3 regions of the Kitasatospora sp. MAP12-44 genome follow, and region 3 is predicted to be linked to each of the others. Evidence: predicted binding sites of a transcription regulator. Region 3 holds the regulator's gene; each other region holds the start of a gene.
The links. The regulator HrcA, encoded in region 3, represses chaperone genes, less so after heat shock. The targets are predictions, from matches to a motif close to TTNGCACTCNGNNNNNCNGAGTGCNAA.
Positions count from the first base shown of each region.

Region 1: the regulator HrcA is predicted to act here: its motif matches at 3,388-3,414, upstream of groES (co-chaperone GroES).
Region 2: the regulator HrcA is predicted to act here: its motif matches at 1,817-1,843, upstream of groL (chaperonin GroEL).

Region 1 is NZ_JARZAE010000004.1:3,430,289-3,435,489, reverse strand. Features, by position in the region: gene tsaD (tRNA (adenosine(37)-N6)-threonylcarbamoyltransferase complex transferase subunit TsaD) at 1-942, shown strand, start outside; gene P3T34_RS15910 (hypothetical protein) at 957-1,205, shown strand; gene P3T34_RS15905 (polysaccharide deacetylase family protein) at 1,256-2,146, shown strand; gene P3T34_RS15900 (class I SAM-dependent methyltransferase) at 2,143-3,321, opposite strand; gene groES (co-chaperone GroES) at 3,556-3,864, shown strand; gene groL (chaperonin GroEL) at 3,981-5,201, shown strand, end outside.
Region 2 is NZ_JARZAE010000004.1:4,811,595-4,816,795, forward strand. Features, by position in the region: gene thrC (threonine synthase) at 1-638, shown strand, start outside; gene P3T34_RS22520 (MoaD/ThiS family protein) at 666-944, shown strand; gene P3T34_RS22525 (cold-shock protein) at 1,431-1,637, shown strand; gene groL (chaperonin GroEL) at 1,964-3,586, shown strand; gene P3T34_RS22535 (hypothetical protein) at 3,686-4,045, shown strand; gene P3T34_RS22540 (HD domain-containing protein) at 4,034-4,684, opposite strand; gene P3T34_RS22545 (copper homeostasis protein CutC) at 4,769-5,201, shown strand, end outside.
Region 3 is NZ_JARZAE010000004.1:2,835,697-2,840,897, reverse strand. Features, by position in the region: gene P3T34_RS13350 (DUF3097 domain-containing protein) at 1-331, opposite strand, end outside; gene P3T34_RS13345 (hypothetical protein) at 354-938, opposite strand; gene htpX (zinc metalloprotease HtpX) at 988-1,914, opposite strand; gene hrcA (heat-inducible transcriptional repressor HrcA) at 2,158-3,318, shown strand; gene dnaJ (molecular chaperone DnaJ) at 3,410-4,546, shown strand; gene P3T34_RS13325 (16S rRNA (uracil(1498)-N(3))-methyltransferase) at 4,638-5,201, shown strand, end outside.

The DNA of each region.
Region 1 (5,201 bases), 590 kb from region 3:
GCCAGCCGCGCGCACCTGGAGGCGATGGTCCCCACCATCCAGCGCGCCCTGGACACCGCCGGCATCAAGGCCTCCGACCTGGACGGCATCGCCGTGACGGCGGGCCCCGGACTGGCCGGCGCGCTGCTGGTCGGCGTCTCGGCGGCCAAGGCGTACGCCTGGGCGCTGGACAAGCCGCTGTACGGCGTGAACCACCTGGCCTCGCACATCTGCGTGGACCAGCTGGAGCACGGCCGGCTGCCCGAGCCGACGATGGCGCTGCTGGTCTCCGGCGGCCACTCCTCGCTGCTGCTGACCGCCGACATCACCAGCGACGTCCGCCCGCTCGGCGCGACCATCGACGACGCGGCCGGCGAGGCCTTCGACAAGGTGGCCCGGGTGCTGGGCCTGGGCTTCCCCGGCGGCCCGGTGGTGGACCGGATGGCACGCGAAGGCGACCCCAAGGCGATCCACTTCCCGCGCGGTCTGAGCGGCCCCAAGGACCCGGAGTACGACTTCTCGTTCTCCGGCCTGAAGACCGCCGTCGCCCGCTGGGTGGAGGGCAAGCGCCGGGCCGGCGAGGACGTCCCGGTGGCGGATGTCGCGGCCTCCTTCCAGGAGGCGGTCACCGACGTGCTGACCCGCAAGGCGATCAAGGCCTGCCGGGACAACGACGTGGACCACCTGATGATCGGCGGCGGCGTGGCGGCCAACTCGCGGCTGCGCGAGATGGCCCAGCAGCGCTGCGACAAGGCCGGCATCCGGCTGCGGGTGCCGCGCCCCGGGCTCTGCACGGACAACGGCGCGATGGTGGCCGCGCTCGGCTCGGAGATGGTCTGGCGCAACCGGACGGCCTCCGCGCTGCACCTGTCGGCCGACTCCTCGCTGCCGGTCACCGAGGTCTCGGTGCCGCACACCGATGTGCACGGCCAGGCGTACCGGCAGCTGGGTGGCGGGGCGTGACGACGGTCGCGGCGATGTGGGAGGCGCGCGCGGCCGAGGGCCGGGCCGGCGAACTTCTGGCCTGGGCCCGCGCGAGCGCGCTGCCGGCACTGGCCGGGGCCGATCGGGTCGAGCTGTTCAGCGCGCCGGGGGACCGGGTGCTGCTGATCAGCTGGTGGGACGGGCTCGACCCGGTCGCGGCTCCCGAGCCGCCGGCCGGGCTGCTGGCGCGCCCGGTGCACCGCTGGTCGTTTACCAGCGAGTACGTCACTCCGGCGCGGTAACGTTCGTGGTCGAAACCTGACCGAACAGCACATATGGGGGGCACCGCGCCGTGAGGACGTACGACTGGGGCCGGGCGAGGACGTATCTGGCCGGTTCGCTGGTGGTGGCCGCCGCGATCAGCGGCTGCGGCAGCAGCGCGGGCCCGCACAACGCGCAGGGCGGCCCGCCGGCGGCCGGCCAGCCCGCGCTGCCGCCGCCGGCCACCACGCTGCCGACCGGGGCACCGTCCGGGGCCGTCGACCCGGCCGCCTGGGCCAAGTGGAAGCTCCAGCCGCTGCCGGCCGCCCCGCCGGCCCCGGCGGTCAAGCCCGTCAAGCTCACCAAGACCGGCACGGTCCCGGTGATCAGCTCGATCCCGACCACCGACAAGGTGGTCTTCGTGACGATCGACGACGGCGCGGAGAAGGACCCCAAGTTCATCGAGATGATGAACGACCTGAAGGTCCCGATCACGATGTTCCTGATGAACGACACCATCAAGGACAACTACGGCTACTTCAAGCCGTTGCAGGCGCTCGGCAACTCGATCCAGAACCACACGCTGCACCACCCGGCGATGAGCACCAAGTCGGCCGCCGAGCAGAAGGCCGAGGTCTGCGGCGACCAGCAGGTCATCACCCAGCAGTACGGCACCGCGCCGTTCCTGTTCCGCCCGCCGTACGGCGACGGCGCGCACACCCCGACGCTCAACACGGCCGTCCAGCAGTGCGGTCCGCGCGCGGTGGTGATCTGGCAGGAGACCATGCAGATCCACGACATGCAGTACCAGACGGCCGACAAGAAGCTGAAGCCCGGCGACATCATCCTGGCGCACTTCCGCGGCCCGTCGGAGCTCAAGGGCGAGACGATGACCGAGATGTTCGGCGAGCTGCTCAGCCGGATCCAGGAGCAGGGCTTCGCGGTGGCCAGGCTGGACGACTACATCCAGCCGCCCAGCTAGCCCGCGGCCTTGACCGGCTGGGCGAGCATCATCATCGGGGTGCTGCCGATCCGGGTCATCACGACCGTCGCCTCGTTCGCGCCCTCGGGTTTGAGGGCGCGGCGCAGCTCCTCCGGGGTCAGGCCGATGCCGCGCTTCTTGATCACCACGGTGCCGACGCCGCGCGAGCGCAGCAGCGCCTTGAGCTTCTTGATGTTGAACGGCAGCACGTCGGTCACCTCGTACGCGTGCGCGTAGGGGGTCGGGACCAGCTGATCGGACGTCAGGTAGGCGATCATCGGATCCAGTAGCGTGCCGCCCACCTGCTCGGCGACCTCGGCGACCAGGTGGGCGCGGATCACCGCACCGTCCGGCTCGTAGAGGTAGCGGCGGATCGGGCCGGCGGGAGGGTCGGGGAGCCGGCCGCCGGTCAGCGTGCGCCCGCCCGGCAGCAGGGTGGCGCGGTGCGGCTCGGCGGCCTTGGTGCCGAACCAGAGCACGGCCTCCTTGACGTCCCCGTGGTCGGAGACCCACTCGGCCTCGGCGTCCTCGGGGACCGCGTCGTGCGGGATGCCCGGCGCGATCTTGAGCGCGCCGTACGGGGTGCTCCGGCCGGCCTCGATGGCCCAGGCGAGCGGCGGGGAGTACGCGGCGGGGTCGAAGACCCTGCCCTTGGTGGTGCGCCGGGCGGGGTCGGTGAAGACCGCGTCGAAGCCCTCGACGGCGGTCTCGGTGACGTCGGCGCAGCGCACCTCGATCAGCTCGGCGAGCCCGAGCGCGGCGGCGTTGGCGGCGGCAGCCGCGCAGGCCAGCGGGTCGCGGTCGACGGCGAGCACCGCGATCCCGGCCCGGGCCAGCGCGATCGCGTCGCCGCCGATGCCGCCGCAGAGGTCGGCCAGCCGCCGCACGCCGAGCGCCGCGAAGCGCTGCGCGCGCCACTCGGCCACGCTGCGCCGGGTGGACTGCTCGACGCCGTTGGGCGTGAAGTACATCCGGTCGGCGTCCTCGCCGAACTTGGCGCGGGCCCGCTGGCGCAGCTGCGCCTGCCCGATCGCTGCGGAGACCAGCTCGGCCGGGTGCTCGCGGCGCAGCCGGGTGGCCAGCGCCAGCTCCTGGCCGGGCGCGTGCTCCCGCAGCTCGGCCAGCAGCTGCTGGCCCCGGTCGGTGAGCAGGGCCTCAAAAATCTCGATCTCCACCCGCCCATTGTCCCCGGCGGCGGCGCGCCCGGGGACACCGCTCGGATCGAATCGCTGGGCGCGCCGTTGGCACTCTGGTTGACTGAGTGCTAACAGCGGCCTATGGTCGTTCTTGGCACTCCCCCCAGGGGGAGTGCTAACGCGAAAGAGTGGCCTGACCCCCGCGACGGCAGGCCGCAGACGTCGCCACCTACCTGATAGACAACCCCGTAATCTCCGAAGGGGAACTCGGACGTGACCACCGCCAGCAGCAAGGTTGCCATCAAGCCGCTTGAGGACCGCATTGTGGTCCAGCCGCTCGACGCCGAGACCACCACGGCCTCCGGCCTGGTTATCCCGGACACCGCCAAGGAGAAGCCCCAGGAGGGCGTTGTCCTGGCCGTCGGCCCGGGCCGCTTCGAGGACGGTAACCGTCTTCCGCTCGACGTCGCCGTCGGCGACGTCGTCCTGTACTCCAAGTACGGCGGCACCGAGGTGAAGTACCAGGGCGAGGAGTACCTCGTCCTCTCGGCTCGCGACGTTCTCGCCATCATCGAGAAGTAAGCAAGTCCGGCGGGCCCCGTGCCCGCCACCTCGCCTCGCCCCGGATCCGTGTCATCACTGACAGGGGCCCGGGGCGTGGTTGTTGGCTCACGTAGACACCCCAAGGAAACGGAACCATGCCGAAGATCCTGCAGTTCGACGAGGACGCCCGCCGCTCGCTGGAGCGCGGTGTCAACAAGCTCGCCGACACCGTCAAGGTGACCATCGGTCCCAAGGGCCGCAACGTCGTCATCGACAAGAAGTTCGGCGCTCCGACCATCACCAACGACGGTGTCACCATCGCCCGTGAGGTCGAGCTCGACGACCCGTACGAGAACCTTGGCGCGCAGCTCGTCAAGGAGGTCGCCACCAAGACCAACGACGTCGCGGGCGACGGCACCACCACCGCCACCGTGCTGGCCCAGGCCCTGGTCAACGAGGGTCTGCGCAACGTCGCCGCGGGTGCCGGCCCGGCCGCCCTGAAGAAGGGCATCGACAAGGCCGTCGCGGCCGTCACCGAGCACCTGCTCTCGATCGCCCGTGAGGTCGACGGCAAGGACGACATCGCCGCCGTCGCGTCGCTCTCCGCGCAGGACCCGCAGGTCGGCGAGCTCATCGCCGAGGCGATCGACAAGGTCGGCAAGGACGGTGTCATCACCGTCGAGGAGTCGAACACCTTCGGCGTGGAGCTGGACTTCACCGAGGGCATGCAGTTCGACAAGGGCTACCTCTCGCCGTACTTCGTGACCGACGCCGAGCGTCAGGAAGCGGTCCTCGAGGACCCGTACATCCTGATCAACCAGGGCAAGATCTCCTCGATCCAGGAGCTGCTCCCGCTGCTCGAGAAGATCCTGCAGGGCGGTGCCTCCAAGCCGCTGCTGATCATCGCCGAGGACGTGGACGGCGAGGCGCTCTCCACCCTCGTGGTGAACAAGATCCGTGGCACCTTCAACGCGGTGGCCGTCAAGGCCCCCGGCTTCGGTGACCGCCGCAAGGCCATCCTGGGCGACCTGGCCACCCTGACCGGTGCCACCGTCATCTCCGAGGAGGTCGGCCTCAAGCTCGACCAGGCCGGTCTCGACCTGCTGGGCACCGCCCGCCGGGTCACCATCACCAAGGACGAGACCACCGTCGTCGACGGTGCCGGCGACCACGAGGCTGTGGCCGGCCGCGTCGCCCAGATCAAGGCCGAGATCGCCAACACCGACTCGGACTGGGACCGCGAGAAGCTGCAGGAGCGCCTGGCCAAGCTGGCCGGCGGCGTCTGCGTGATCAAGGTCGGCGCCGCCACCGAGGTGGAGCTCAAGGAGCGCAAGCACCGCCTGGAGGACGCCATCTCGGCGACCCGTGCCGCGGTC
Region 2 (5,201 bases), 2.0 Mb from region 3:
GCTGGGGCTTCGTCAACGTCAACCTGCGCCCGTACTACGGCGAGGGCTCCAAGACGCTGGCGTACGAGATCTGCGAGCAGCTGGGCTGGCGGCTGCCCGAGCAGCTGGTGATCCCGATCGCCTCAGGCTCCCAGCTCACCAAGATCGACAAGGGACTGCAGGAGCTGATCAAGCTCGGCCTGGTCGAGGACCGCCCGTACAAGATCTTCGGGGCCCAGGCGGCCGGCTGCTCGCCGGTCTCGGCGGCCTTCAAGGCGGGCCACGACGTGATCCGCCCGGTCAAGCCGGACACCATCGCCAAGTCGCTGGCCATCGGCAACCCGGCGGACGGCCCGTACGTGCTGGACATCGCCCGCCGCACCGGCGGCGCCGTCGAGGACGTCACCGACGCCGAGGTGGTCGACGCGATCCGGCTGCTGGCCCGCACCGAGGGCATCTTCGCCGAGACCGCGGGCGGCGTGACCATCGGCGTGCTCAAGAAGCTGGTCGAGAACGGGCTGCTCGACCCGTCGAAGGAGACCGTCGCGATCAACACCGGTGACGGCCTCAAGACGCTGGACGCGGTGGCCGACGCGGGCCTGACCGCCACCATCCAGCCGACGCTGGAGTCCTTCCGCGCCGCCGGCCTGGCGTCCTGACCCTCAACCGTTAGCTAGGAGACCCCTATGAGCTCCACCGTCCGCATCCCGACCATCCTGCGCACCTACACCGACGGTAGGGCCGAGGTCTCCGCCGAGGGTGCCACCCTCTCCGAGGTCGTCAGCGACCTGGAGAAGAACCACCCGGGGATCAGCGCCCGGATCCTGGACGAGGCCGGCAAGCTGCGTCGGTTCGTGAACGTCTATGTGAACGACGACGACGTGCGTTTCGCGGAGGGCCTGGGCACCGCGATCAACGACGGCGCCGGCATCTCGATCATCCCGGCGGTGGCCGGCGGCTGCTGAGCGCCCCCGATCCACCACCTCCCGCAGGGCGCCCGCACGCTGACGTCACGTCAGCCGGCGGGCGCCCTGCGGCATGTCCGCGGGGCGGTCCGCGAGGGCATAGGCTTCGTCCGGCCGGTGAGACGTCCCGCTGGTGTTCCGCTTGATTGTGTCGGCGGCGTGTCAGAATTCCGCGGACAATTCGCACGATTGGTCCGCTATGCCCGGCGTGAATTGCTGAGTTCTGTCGCATTCATCCCCGAACACCCCTTAGCGCCCTTCCTGAATTCTGCGTCAGTGGGCCTGTTGCAGAGGGCTGCGATGCGGATACATTCAGCCGCGGTCGACGCATCCACCCGTCCCTTCGGCGCCAACTGGCGTCCGGGGGTTGGGTGCTGCGGCGTGCAGGGCTGCGCTCAGGGGGGTTCCTCGGGCCGGTCCACCAGAGACCCGGGCCCGCGACCTGCGGGCACGTGAAGGGCCAGCACAGCACTAGGGGAGTTCGGAATGGCTCAGGGCACCGTCAAGTGGTTCAACGCGGAGAAGGGCTACGGCTTCATCGCGGTCGACGGTGGTGCGGACGTGTTCGTCCACTACAGCGCGATCCAGATGGACGGCTACCGCACCCTTGAAGAGGGCCAGCGGGTCGAGTTCGAGATCTCCCAGGGGCAGAAGGGCCCGCAGGCGGACATGGTCCGTGCGCCCGCGGTCTGACCTTTCCGAACCTCGGACTCTCGGCTCGACCACGAGCTGGTGATCCATCAGGGCCCGCATCCGATCCCCGTGCCGGGGGAGGGTGCGGGCCCTGCCGTCGTTCGCGCCCGGGCCGCGAGTCTGCCGCGGCTTGCCGCGAAGAGCTTGCACTCACCACCCGAGAGTGCTAATCATTGGCGTTAGCACTCACAGCATGAGAGTGACAACGGACCGGGTCGGTGAGGCCCCCGGGAGCGGTAGGGGACAGGACCCCCGCACACCAGGGCCGTCCGTCGCGGGCACTGTCGGTCCGGTGCAGTCGACGTCGTCCCGGAGGACCACTTCACATGGCAAAGATCATCGCGTTTGACGAGGAAGCTCGCCGCGGCCTTGAGCGCGGGATGAACCAGCTTGCCGACGCCGTCAAGGTGACGCTGGGCCCCAAGGGTCGCAATGTCGTCCTTGAGAAGAAGTGGGGTGCCCCCACGATCACCAACGATGGTGTTTCCATCGCCAAGGAGATCGAGCTTGAGGACCCCTACGAGAAGATCGGCGCCGAGCTGGTCAAGGAGGTCGCCAAGAAGACCGACGACGTCGCGGGCGACGGCACCACCACCGCCACCGTGCTCGCCCAGGCTCTCGTCCGCGAGGGTCTGCGCAACGTCGCGGCCGGCGCCAACCCGATGGCCCTGAAGCGCGGCATCGAGAAGGCCGTCAAGGCCGTCTCCGACGAGCTTCTCGCGCAGGCCAAGGAGGTGGAGACCAAGGAGCAGATCGCTGCCACCGCCTCCATCTCGGCCGCCGACACCCAGATCGGCGAGCTCATCGCCGAGGCGATGGACAAGGTCGGCAAGGAAGGCGTCATCACCGTCGAGGAGAGCAACACCTTCGGTCTGGAGCTTGAGCTCACCGAGGGCATGCGCTTCGACAAGGGCTACATCTCGGCGTACTTCGCCACCGACCTGGAGCGTATGGAGACGTCGTTCGACGACCCGTACATCCTGATCGCCAACTCCAAGATCGGCTCGGTCAAGGACCTGCTGCCGCTCCTGGAGAAGGTCATGCAGAGCGGCAAGCCGCTCCTGATCATCGCCGAGGACGTCGAGGGCGAGGCCCTGTCGACCCTGGTCGTGAACAAGATCCGTGGCACCTTCAAGTCCGTCGCCGTCAAGGCCCCGGGCTTCGGTGACCGCCGCAAGGCCATGCTCGGCGACATCGCCATCCTCACCGGTGGCACCGTCATCTCCGAGGAGGTCGGCCTCAAGCTGGAGAACGCCGGCGTCGACCTGCTGGGCACCGCCCGCAAGGTGGTCATCACCAAGGACGAGACGACCATCGTCGACGGTGGCGGCGACAGCGAGCAGGTCGCCGGTCGCGTCAACCAGATCCGTGCCGAGATCGAGAACAGCGACTCGGACTACGACCGCGAGAAGCTCCAGGAGCGCCTCGCCAAGCTGGCCGGCGGCGTGGCCGTCATCAAGGCCGGCGCGGCGACCGAGGTGGAGCTCAAGGAGCGCAAGCACCGCATCGAGGACGCCGTTCGCAACGCGAAGGCGGCCGTCGAGGAGGGCATCGTCGCCGGTGGTGGCGTCGCGCTGCTGCAGGCGTCGGTGGCGTTCGACAAGCTGGAGCTCGAGGGCGACGAGGCCACCGGTGCCAACATCGTCCGCGTGGCGCTCGAGGCCCCGATCAAGCAGATCGCGATCAACGCCGGCCTCGAGGGCGGCGTCGTTGTGGAGAAGGTGCGCAACCTTCCCTACGGCCACGGCCTGAACGCCGCGACCAACGAGTACGTCGACCTCATCGGCGCGGGCATCATCGACCCCGCCAAGGTCACCCGTTCCGCGCTGCAGAACGCCGCCTCCATCGCGGCGCTCTTCCTCACCACCGAGGCTGTCATCGCTGACAAGCCCGAGAAGGCCGGCGCCCCGGCCGGTGGCGGCATGCCGGGCGGTGACATGGACTTCTGATCCCGCTGCGGATCAGTCGCTTCATCGATCGCGTGGGCGGTCCCCTTCGGGGGGCCGCCCACGCGGCGTTTCACCGGCCCGCTGCGGGACAATGGGTGGATGCCCAGTTCTGACATCGAAGCCGCTCTGCACAGCGCCCGCGCGCTGATCCTCGCCGACCTCACTGCCCGGGATGTCGCCGATCCGGCGGTGGTGTCGCTGGTGGAGGACGCCGTGACGCACCGGCGGTGGTGGCTGGAGCAGTGGCCGGACGGCGCGGAGTTCGTGCTCGGGCTGGTCGCGCAGGACGTGCAGGACGCGCTGCTCGAGGCGTACGGGCGCTGGCCGCTCTGCCTGGCCTGTGCGGCCGAGGGCGATCCGCACGCGCTGAGTGTGGAGCCCGAGCTGGGTCCGCAGCCGCACTGGGTGTGCGGCAAGGAGGCGACCGTGGTGGCGCCGGTGGGGAAGCTAGGCCTCTAGGGCGGCGAGTTCGGCGGCCAGGTTGGCGCGGGCGCGCTGGTCGAAGCGAGCGTGCGCGGTGGGGGTGCGGTAGAGGACGGGCAGGGCCAGCAGCTGGCGCAGGATCGCCGCGCGGCCGGCCCGGAAGGCCTCCTCGGGGACGAAGGCGTACTCCTCGCGGACGGCCGCCGTGTACGCCGCGTACGGCTCGGGGGCGCCGCCGAGGACGGCCAGGTCGGCGTCGCAGAGCACCTCGCCGTCGCGGTCGCCGGGCTCGGTGCGGTGGTCGGCGGTGAGCCTGACCAGCCGGACCACCTCGGCGATCCGCTGCTCGGCGAGCCCGGCCTCGCGCAGCGCGCGCACGGCGAGGGAGGCGCTGCGCTCCTCGTTCTCGGAGCGGTCCGGCTTGTAGACGGCGTCGTGGAACCAGGCGGCCAGCCGGACGGTGTCCGGGTCGGCGGCGTGCTCGGCGAGCGTGTCGACGTGGTCCAGCACGGCGAGCAGGTGGTCGGTGGTGTGGTAGCGGCGCTGCGGCTCGGCCCAACGGGCCAGCAGGGCACGGCCGTACGGCTCGGGGGCGGCGGTGGCCGCGCAGCGTTCCAGGGTGGCGTTCCAGCGGTTGAGGAGTGCCTCGGTCGCGGGGTGCGGGGTGGTCGGCATGGGCACAAGTGTGGACCCGGCCGCCGAGAGTGCGGCGGGCGGGGGTCTCGACCCACCGGGCGCCGATATGGCAGAGTAGCCGATATGTCTAGACCAATCTTCGAAGTCATCGCGCTGACGGCGCACGATGCCCAGGCCGCCCAGTCCGGCGGCGCCGACCGCCTCGAACTGGTCACGGACATGGCCGCCGACGGACTCACCCCCGCGGTACGCGACTTCGCCGCGGTGCGCGCCGCGGTGGACCTGCCGCTGCGGGTGATGCTGCGGATCCGCGACGGCTTCGCGCCCGGCGACCTCGACGAGTTGGCCGCCCGGGCCGCGGCGCTGCGGGCCGAGGGCGCCGACGAGTTCGTCTTCGGCTTCCTGGACTCGCACGGCGCCGTCGACCTGCCCGCGGTGCGCGCCGTCGCGCAGGCCGTCGAGGGCTGCCGCTGGACCTTCCACCGGGCGATCGACCACAGCGCCGACCGCAGCGCGGTGCGCGCCGCGGTCGCCGAGCTGCCCGGCCTCGACACCT
Region 3 (5,201 bases):
CCCGGGCCCGGGCGCCGGGGACCGCCAGCGAGCCGGAGGCCGTCCGGGCCGGGCCCCGCGCGGTGGCCGGGCCGGACGGCCGCACGAGGGTCACGACCTTGCCCTCCAGCAGGAACCCGCGCGGGACCAGCGGGAAGACCCGCTGCTTGCCGAACCGGTCCTCCAGCGTGACGGTGAATCCCTCCGCCGTCTTCTCGCAGCGCAGCACCGCCCCGCAGAAGCCGGTGGCGGCGTCCTCCACCACCAGGTCGCGCTCGGCCGCCACCTCCGGCGCGGGCTGCTGCCGCTTCCAGGGCGGGGTGAGGTCAGGTCCGTAGTGAGTGCTCCGCATAGTCAGCGACTTTAGACCGGTGTTACAGCCCCGGAGCGCCCCAGACCGGGAACCAGCGGCTGAGGTCGGACTCCACCCGCAGGTCGTTGCCCAGCATCGCCTTCACCTGGAGCTCCAGCGGGCTGTTGCGACGCTCCCCGCCACCCCGCATCGGGGCGAACGGGAAGAACGTCCCGCGCTTGTAGAGGTACACCAGGGCCAGCGACTGCCCGGCCTCGTTGCGGAAGCCCACCAGCGAGCAGAGCAGCTGCGGGCCGAAGCCGTTCGCCTCCAGCTCGCTGTTGACCGCGTGCAGGTCGTTGACCAGCTCCGGGAGCTCCTCGGGGGTGTGCCGGGCGAGCAGCCAGGAGTAGCCGTACTCGTCCTGGCTGGCCTCCACCGGCACGCCGCCGTTGGGCGTGTCGGCGTCCAGCAGGGCGCGGATCTGGCGCTCCACCTCGCCGAACGCCCCGCCCTCGACGGCGGCGAAGCAGACCGAGCCGAGGCCGGTGGGCCGGAACCCGGCGGCCGCCTCCAGGGTCAGCGCGGCCGAGGGCACGCCGAAGAGCTGGTCGAGGTCGGGCCGCACCGGCTTGCTGCGGCCGAGCAGGGCGTCCAGGAATCCCACGGGTCGTTCCTTCCAGACAGGTGACGAGTCGGGCTTGTACCGACCGGGCTCAGCGTCCCAGTTCGGCGGAGATCTTGCCCAGCTGCTCCAGCCGCTGCTCCAGCGAGGGGTGCGTGGACAGCAGCTGGGAGGCAGCGTCGCGCGCGCTGAGCGCGGGGGCGAAGTAGAAGGCGTTGTACGGCTGCGCCTTGCGCAGGTCCTTGGTCGGGATGGCGGCGATCTGCCCGGTCACCTTGGTCAGCGCCGAGGCCAGTGCGCTGGGACGCCCGGTGAGTTGGGCGGCGGCCCGGTCGGCGGCCAGCTCGCGGTAGCGCGAGAGCATCCGGGTGAGCAGGAAGCTGAGCGCGTAGACCACCACGCTGACCGCGGTGACCACGAGGATCATCAGGGCGGCGTTGTCGTTGTTGTTGTTATTGCGGTTGCCGCCGCCCATCATCCCGCTGTAGAGCGCGATCCGGGTGATCGCTCCGGCCAGCACGCCGAGGAACCCGGCGATGGTCATCACCGCGACGTCCCGGTGGGCGATGTGCGAGAGCTCGTGGGCGAGCACGCCCTCCAGCTCCTCCGGGTCGAGACGGCGCATCAGTCCGGTGGTCACGCAGATCACCGAGTTGTTCTGGTTGCGCCCGGTGGCGAAGGCGTTGGGCATGTCGTTGTCGGCCACCGCGACCCGCGGCTTCGGCATGTCGGCCAGCGCGCAGAGGCGGTCAATGGTGCCGTGCAGCTGCGGGTACTGCTCGGGGGTGACCGGCCGGGCGCCCATCGCCCGCTCGGTGATCTTGTCGCTGAACCAGAACTGGGCGATGAACAGGCCGCCGGACAGCAGCACGATCAGCGGCCAGGCTCCCTTCAGCAGGACGATCAGCACACCGGTGAAGCCCACGTAGAGCAGACCGATCAGGAACATGGTGGTGACCATCCGCCCCGTCAGCCCGCGGTCGGGGGCGAAGCGGGTGTGGGGACCTGATGCCGACATGGCTGCTCCTCTGGAAATCACTCTCGGTTGCTGTCGATGCTGCCACTTAGTTCCCCCGCAGGCACCACCCGTGCCCGGAAGTGATCCGCGCGGCATCCAGGGACAGGGCGTTCCTGCTGACGGACCCGGGCCTTACACTGGCAGGTACGGTTCTGGCACTCGGCTCGCCCGAGTGCCAAACCCGTCACAGGACACCACAAGACCTGGGTACCAGGACAACGTGCGAAGAGGGAGGTGCGTGCCATGTTCGATGAAGCAGAGTCCGACCCCCGCCCGCCCGGCCGGTCGTCCACATCCGACGGACCTTCGGGCCCCCGTGTCACGCCCGCCCGCACCAGTCGCCTGGACACCAGCCACCTGCTCGACGCCGGCCGCCTGGAGGTCCGCCAACTCGACGAGCGCAAGCTCGCCGTGCTGCGCGCCATCGTGCAGGACTACGTCGGGACCGAGGAGCCGGTCGGCTCCAAGGCCCTGGTCGAGCGCCACAACCTGGGTGTCTCGCCGGCCACGGTCCGCAATGACATGGCCACCCTCGAAGAGGACGGCTACATCCACCAGCCGCACACCAGTGCGGGCCGGATCCCCACCGACAAGGGCTACCGGCTCTTCGTCGACCGGCTGGCCGAGGTGAAACCGATGAGCGCGCCGGAGCGGCGCGCCATCCGCCACTTCCTGGACGGCGCGGTCGACCTGGACGACGTGGTGGCCCGTACGGTCCGGCTGCTCGCGCAGCTGACCCGGCAGGTCGCGGTCGTCCAGTACCCGTCGCTGACCAGGTCCACCGTCCGGCACGTCGAGCTGCTGGCGCTGGCGCCGAGCAAGGTCATGCTGGTGCTGATCACCAACACCGGCCGGGTCGAGCAGCGGATCGTCGACTGCCCGGGTCCGGTGGGCGAGACCACCCTGGCTGACCTGCGGGCCCGGCTCAACGCCCAGGCCGGCGGCCGGCGCTTCCCGGACGTCCCGGCCCTGGTGGAGGACCTCCCGTCCTCCTTCGAGGCGGTCGACCGTCCGATCGTCACCACGATCCTCTCCACCCTCTTCGAATCGCTGGTGGAGCAGAACGAGGAACGGATCATGCTGGCCGGCACCGCCAACCTGACCAGATTCGGCCATGACTTCCCGCTCACCATCCAGCCGGTGCTCGAGGCGCTGGAGGAGCAGGTGGTGCTGCTGCGCCTGCTGGGTGAGACCGCCGACGCCGGGATGACCGTCCGGATCGGCCGGGAGAACGAGTACGAGGGCCTGAATTCCACCTCGGTCGTCTCCGTCGGTTACGGTTCGGGCGATGAGAGCGTGGCAAAACTGGGTGTGATCGGCCCCACCCGGATGGACTATCCGGGCACAATGGGGGCGGTGCGAGCGGTGGCACGGTACGTGGGCCAGATCCTGGCCGAATCGTAGAGGCAGTAGAGATAGTGATGCGGGCGGGCTCACCTGGGCGCGTCCGGACCAGTCGCAGCACCTTCTAGAGGCGGAACAAGCGGAGCATTTGGTGGCCACGGACTACTACGCGGTACTCGGCGTCCGACGGGATGCGGGGCAGGACGAGATCAAGAAGGCGTTCCGGCGCCTCGCGCGTGAACTGCACCCGGACGTCAACCCGGACCCGAAGACTCAGGAGCGGTTCAAGGAGATCAACGCCGCCTACGAGGTGCTCTCCGACCCCGCGAAGCGGCAGGTCTACGACCTCGGCGGCGACCCGCTGTCGCCCAACGGCGGCGGTGGCGGCTTCGGCGCGGGCGCGGCCGGCTTCGGCTTCTCCGACATCATGGACGCCTTCTTCGGCGCCGCCTCAGGCCAGCGCGGCCCCCGGTCGCGCACCCGGCGCGGCCAGGACGCCATGATCCGCCTGGAGATCACCCTGGACGAGGCCACCTTCGGCACGACCAAGGAACTCCAGGTCGACACGGCCGTCACCTGCACCACCTGCAGCGGTGAGGGTGCCGCCCCCGGCACCTCCGCGCAGACCTGTGACATGTGCCGCGGCAAGGGCGAGGTCTCCCAGGTCACCCGGTCCTTCCTGGGCCAGGTCATGACCTCGCGCCCCTGCCCGCAGTGCCAGGGCTTCGGCACCGTCGTGCCGACCCCGTGCCCCGAGTGCGCCGGCGACGGCCGGGTGCGCGCCCGCCGCACGCTGACCGTCAAGATCCCGGCCGGTGTCGACAACGGCACCCGGATCCAGCTGGCCGGTGAGGGCGAGGTCGGCCCCGGCGGCGGCCCGGCCGGCGACCTCTACGTCGAGATCGCCGAGACCGCCCACCCGACCTTCCAGCGCCGCGGCGACGACCTGCACTGCACGGTCACCATCCCGATGACGGCGGCCTCGCTCGGCACCCAGGTGCCGCTGCAGACCCTGGACGGCCTGGAGGAGGTCGACATCCGGCCCGGCACCCAGTCCGGCCAGTCGATCCCGCTGCACGGCCGGGGCGTCACGCACCTTCGCGGGGGCGGCCGAGGCGACCTGATAGTGCATGTCGAGGTGCAGACGCCCACCAAGCTCGACCCCGAGCAGGAGGACCTGCTGCGCCGCCTGGCGGTGCTGCGTGGCGAGGAGCGGCCCTCGGGCACCTTCGCACCCGGTCAGCAGGGTCTGTTCTCCCGCCTGAAGGACGCCTTCAACGGCCGCTGAGCGGTCACGAACGCTGAGCTGTCAGAACCAACTGGCCGGTCCCTGCCCGCTGTGCGGCGGGGGCCGGCCATCATTCTGTGAGGAACGCCCCATGACCGCGCCCGTCTTCGTCGTCGACACCGACCGCCTCGCCGCCGCCTCGCCGGGCGCCGTGGTCAGGCTGGACGGAGCCGAGGGGCGGCACGCCGCAGCCGTGAAGCGGCTTGAGGTGGGCGAGGCGATCACCCTCACCGACGGGCTCGGCCTCGGCGGCCACGGCACGGTGACGGCCGTGCTCGGCAAGGACGCCCTGGACGTGACCCTCGCCGACACGGTCGCCGAGCCCGCGCCGAGCCCGCGGATCGTGGTCGTCCAGGCGCTGCCCAAGGGCGACCGCGGCGAGCTGGCGGTCGAGACGATGACCGAGGTCGGTGTCGACGTGGTGATCCCCTGGGCCGCCTCGCGCTGCATCACCCAGTGGAAGGGCGAGCGCGGTGCCAAGGCGCTGGCCAAGTGGCGGAGCACCGCGCGCGAGGCGGGCAAGCAGTCGCGCCGGCTGCGCTTCCCCGAGGTGCGCGAGGTGATGACGACCCGCCAGCTGGCCCCGCTGCTGGCCGCGGCGGCGCTGGCGGCCGTCCTGCACGAGGAGGGCGCCGAGCCGCTGGCGGCGGCGCCG